Regions from separate parts of the Turicibacter sp. H121 genome, predicted to be linked through region 1. Evidence: a T-box and tRNA genes for the amino acid it is inferred to sense, from the RefSeq annotation. Region 1 holds a T-box; the other holds one or more tRNA genes.
The links. A T-box is a leader RNA that pairs with one kind of tRNA and senses whether it is charged. The one in region 1 lies ahead of alaS (alanine--tRNA ligase), so its partner is inferred to be a tRNA-Ala.
Positions count from the first base shown of each region.

Region 2: it has a tRNA-Ala gene. The T-box ahead of alaS (alanine--tRNA ligase) is inferred to sense a tRNA for this amino acid. The anticodon was not compared.

Region 1 covers NZ_CP013476.1:51,220-53,491, forward strand. Annotated here, with positions in the region: gene alaS (alanine--tRNA ligase) at 1-1,453, opposite strand, end outside; T-box leader at 1,501-1,707, opposite strand; gene AT726_RS12925 (hypothetical protein) at 1,830-1,997, opposite strand; gene recD2 (SF1B family DNA helicase RecD2) at 2,084-2,272, opposite strand, start outside.
Region 2 covers NZ_CP013476.1:1,120,158-1,122,429, forward strand. Annotated here, with positions in the region: rRNA gene AT726_RS05465 (23S ribosomal RNA) at 1-973, opposite strand, end outside; tRNA gene AT726_RS05470 (tRNA-Ala) at 1,039-1,114, opposite strand; tRNA gene AT726_RS05475 (tRNA-Ile) at 1,120-1,196, opposite strand; rRNA gene AT726_RS05480 (16S ribosomal RNA) at 1,260-2,272, opposite strand, start outside.

The DNA of each region.
Region 1 (2,272 bases):
GACCCGTTAATGAATCAACCACTTCACCATCTTTTAATAATAAGATGACTTTTCCTGCTGTTGACAATTGCGTGTAACCAACAAATGTTGATTCTTCCTTGAAGTTCATTAATGCTTCATTTTGTGATTGCATACTTGCGACATCTTCACGAGCATTACGAGCACGTTCACGTTGAGCTTCCATTTCCGCATCAAATCCAGCTTTATCCACTGTAAATCCTGATTCTTCAGCATATTCTAATGTTAACTCATATGGGAATCCATAGGTATCGTATAACATGAAGGCATCTTTACCATTGATTGTTTTTGTTTCACTCTTAGTCATTAATTCAGTTAAGATTTTTTCACCATCAGCTAATGTTTGACGGAAACGATCTTCTTCTGACTTGATAACTTTTTGAACTAATTCAACTTTATCGCAAACGTATGGATAATAATCTTTCATGATGTCTGCTACAACTGGAACTAATTCATACATAAATGCACGGTCAATTCCTAAGTTTTTACCGTAACGAACGGCACGACGTAATAAACGACGTAAGACGTATCCACGACCTTCATTTGATAATAAAGCTCCATCTGCAACAGCAAATGTAACAGTACGTACGTGGTCAGCGATGACTTTGAAGGCAACTCCTGTTTCTTCTGTATACTTCACTCCAGAAATTTCTTCAGTCTTTTTAATAATTGGCATGAATAAGTCTGTATCGAAGTTTGTTTCTACTCCTTGTAGGACACAAGCCATACGCTCTAGACCCATCCCAGTATCTATGTTTTGATTTGGAAGTAATGGATATTCACTACGTTCTAATCCTTCTTTAGAGTTAAATTGAGAGAATACGATGTTCCAAATTTCGATATAACGATCATTTTCAATATCTTCTTCTAATAAACGAATTCCGATATTTTCTGGGTCGTATTTTGTTCCACGATCAAAGAAGATTTCCGTGTTTGGTCCACATGGTCCTTCTCCAATTTCCCAGAAGTTATATTCTAATTTAACAATGTGATCAGGTTTAACCCCTAATTTAATCCATAAATCGTATGTTTCTTGGTCGTTTGGATAAATCGTTACGTATAATAAATCTTTATCGAATCCAAACCATTCTGGTGATGTTAATAATTCCCAACCCCAAGTAACAGCTTCTTCACGGAAGTAATCTCCGATTGAGAAGTTTCCTAACATTTCGAAGAACGTATGGTGACGAGCCGTCTTTCCTACATTTTCAATGTCATTCGTACGAATTGATTTTTGAGCATTTGTAATACGTGGATTGTTTGGAATTTCACGCCCATCAAAATATTTCTTTAAAGCAGCAACCCCACTGTTAATCCATAATAACGTTGGATCGTTTACTGGTACTAATGGTGCACCTGGTTCGATCATATGTCCTTTTGATTTAAAGAAATTTAAATACATTGATCGAATTTCTGAACCTGTCATGTATTTCATATTTTGTCACCTCTTTTGAAAAATGAGTATAAAAAAAGCCCTTACGAAATAAGGACGATTTGAACGCGGTACCACCTTAATTTTATTTTTTCGTTTGAAAAAATAACACTCGAAGGCAATAACGGCGCCAACCGATAGGTTTTACCTACACTCCAGAAGTAGCTTTCGAGTATTTTTCGTTAGGATTTATCTCAGCCTAGAAATCCCTCTCTGTGAAACTGCAAATCTCTACTTTCTTCTATCAACATTTTGTTATTCGACTCTATTTTATCGATTTTATCTCAGGGTTTCAAGCTTTTTTTGGGATTTCACCAAATAATTACGTGAAATCTGACTAAAATGAAGAAAAACTCTCCCACCAGGAGAGAGTTTTTTCTTAAAATGGCATCATATCATGAATGGAATCTTGCCAACAATCCATTTGTCGGCGACATTTTCTCATTTGTCGCTGAAATTGTCTTCGATAATAGCGTGGATCATCATAATACATAAATGTTGCCACTAACGTAACAGCAAAGAATAAGAATAATACCATCTTCTTCATGTAGTTCACCTCACTTCAACATGATAGTCTTAGTTTGGGTGATTTCACTTTTTTTATGTCCGAATTCCGACAAAATTAGCAAATAACTATTCCTCCATAAAGTCGTATGGCGTTATCCCTTCCAATTGTTCTTCATCCAAATAATCAAATGGAATATGGTGCTCTTTAAAGTAATCAGCAAATGGATTTTCTTTTGGCACTTGTTCCTTCTGAAGATCAAAACGAAGTCTTAATGTCGTTTGACGTTCTTCACCTTCATTTTTAACTCCTTTATC
Region 2 (2,272 bases), 1.1 Mb from region 1:
TCCCGATTATATCTATCTGGCATTCGGAGTTTGATTGAGATCAGTACCCCGAGGTGGGGCCATCACCCATTCAGTGCTCTACCTCCAGTAGACTTAACATCGAGGCTAGCCCTAAAGCTATTTCGGAGAGAACCAGCTATATCCGTGTTCGATTGGAATTTCACCCCTAGCCACAAGTCATCCAAGCACTTTTCAACGTGCCCTGGTTCGGCCCTCCAGTCAGTGTTACCTGACCTTCAGCCTGCTCATAGCTAGCTCACACGGTTTCGGGTCTACAACATCGTACTCTTCGCCCTATTCAGACTCGCTTTCGCTACGGCTCCGCATCTTCTGCTTAACCTCGCACGATATCGTAACTCGCCGGTTCATTCTACAAAAGGCACGCCATCACCCATTAACGGGCTCTGACTATTTGTAGGCACACGGTTTCAGGTTCTCTTTCACTCCCCTTCCGGGGTTCTTTTCACCTTTCCCTCACGGTACTGGTTCACTATCGGTCACTAGGTAGTATTTAGCCTTACGAGATGGTCCTCGTTGATTCCGACGGGATTCCACGTGTCCCGCCGTACTCAGGATTCCTTCCATGCATCTCACAATTTCACCTACGGGACTCTCACCCCCTACGGTTGGCCTTCCCAGACCATTCGGCTATCATGATTTGTCAATTATGAAGGTCCTACAACCCCGGATAAATCCGGTTTGGGCTCTTCCCACTTCGCTCGCCGCTACTACGGGAATCGATTTTTCTTTCTTTTCCTCCAGGTACTTAGATGTTTCAGTTCCCTGGGTCTGTCTCCTATATGGCTATGTATTCACCATATGGTGCTAGCGTATAACCACTAGCGGGTTTCCCCATTCGGATACCCCCGGATCAATGCTCACTTACAGCTCCCCGAGGCGTTTCGCCGTTTGTCGCGTCCTTCTTCGACTCCTAGTGCCAAGGCATCCTCCGTGCGCCCTTATTCACTTAACCTAAATCAAATCTATTGTTTGTTTCTTCTGAATGAAGATATCTAGTTTTCAAAGATCAACTTTTTTTGGTGGAGACTAGGGGGATCGAACCCCTGACCTCCTGCGTGCAAGGCAGGCGCTCTCCCAGCTGAGCTAAGTCCCCATGTATGGTGGGCCTAAATGGACTCGAACCATCGACCTCACGCTTATCAGGCGTGCGCTCTAACCAGCTGAGCTATAGGCCCATACATGTTTTTTATATGGAAGAAATTCTTCCAAAACTAAACAGAACGTCTCTTTCTCCATAGAAAGGAGGTGATCCATCCCCACCTTCCGGTAGGGATACCTTGTTACGACTTCACCCCAATCATCTACCCCACCTTAGGCAGCTCCCTCCTTGCGGTTAGGCCACTGACTTCGGGTGTTGTAAACTCTCGTGGTGTGACGGGCGGTGTGTACAAGACCCGGGAACGTATTCACCGCGACATTCTGATTCGCGATTACTAGCGATTCCAACTTCATGTAGGCGAGTTGCAGCCTACAATCCGAACTGAGATTGGCTTTATGAGGTTTGCTCCACGTCACCGCTTCGCTTCTCTTTGTACCAACCATTGTAGCACGTGTGTAGCCCAGGTCATAAGGGGCATGATGATTTGACGTCATCCCCACCTTCCTCCAGTTTGTCACTGGCAGTCTCGTTAGAGTCCCCAACTGAATGCTGGCAACTAACGACAGGGGTTGCGCTCGTTGCGGGACTTAACCCAACATCTCACGACACGAGCTGACGACAACCATGCACCACCTGTATCCATTGTCCCCGAAGGGAAAATCCTATCTCTAGAACGGTCAATGGTATGTCAAGACCTGGTAAGGTTCTTCGCGTTGCTTCGAATTAAACCACATGCTCCACCGCTTGTGCGGGTCCCCGTCAATTCCTTTGAGTTTCAGTCTTGCGACCGTACTCCCCAGGCGGAGTGCTTAATGCGTTAACTTCAGCACTGAGGTTCGACCCCCAACACTTAGCACTCATCGTTTACGGCGTGGACTACCAGGGTATCTAATCCTGTTTGCTCCCCACGCTTTCGCGCCTCAGTGTCAGTTACAGACCAGGAAGCCGCCTTCGCCACTGGTGTTCCTCCATATCTCTACGCATTTCACCGCTACACATGGAATTCCACTTCCCTCTTCTGCACTCAAGTCGACCAGTTTCCAATGACCCTCCACGGTTAAGCCGTGGGCTTTCACATCAGACTTAATCAACCACCTGCGCGCTCTTTACGCCCAATAATTCCGGATAACGCTCGCCACCTACGTATTACCG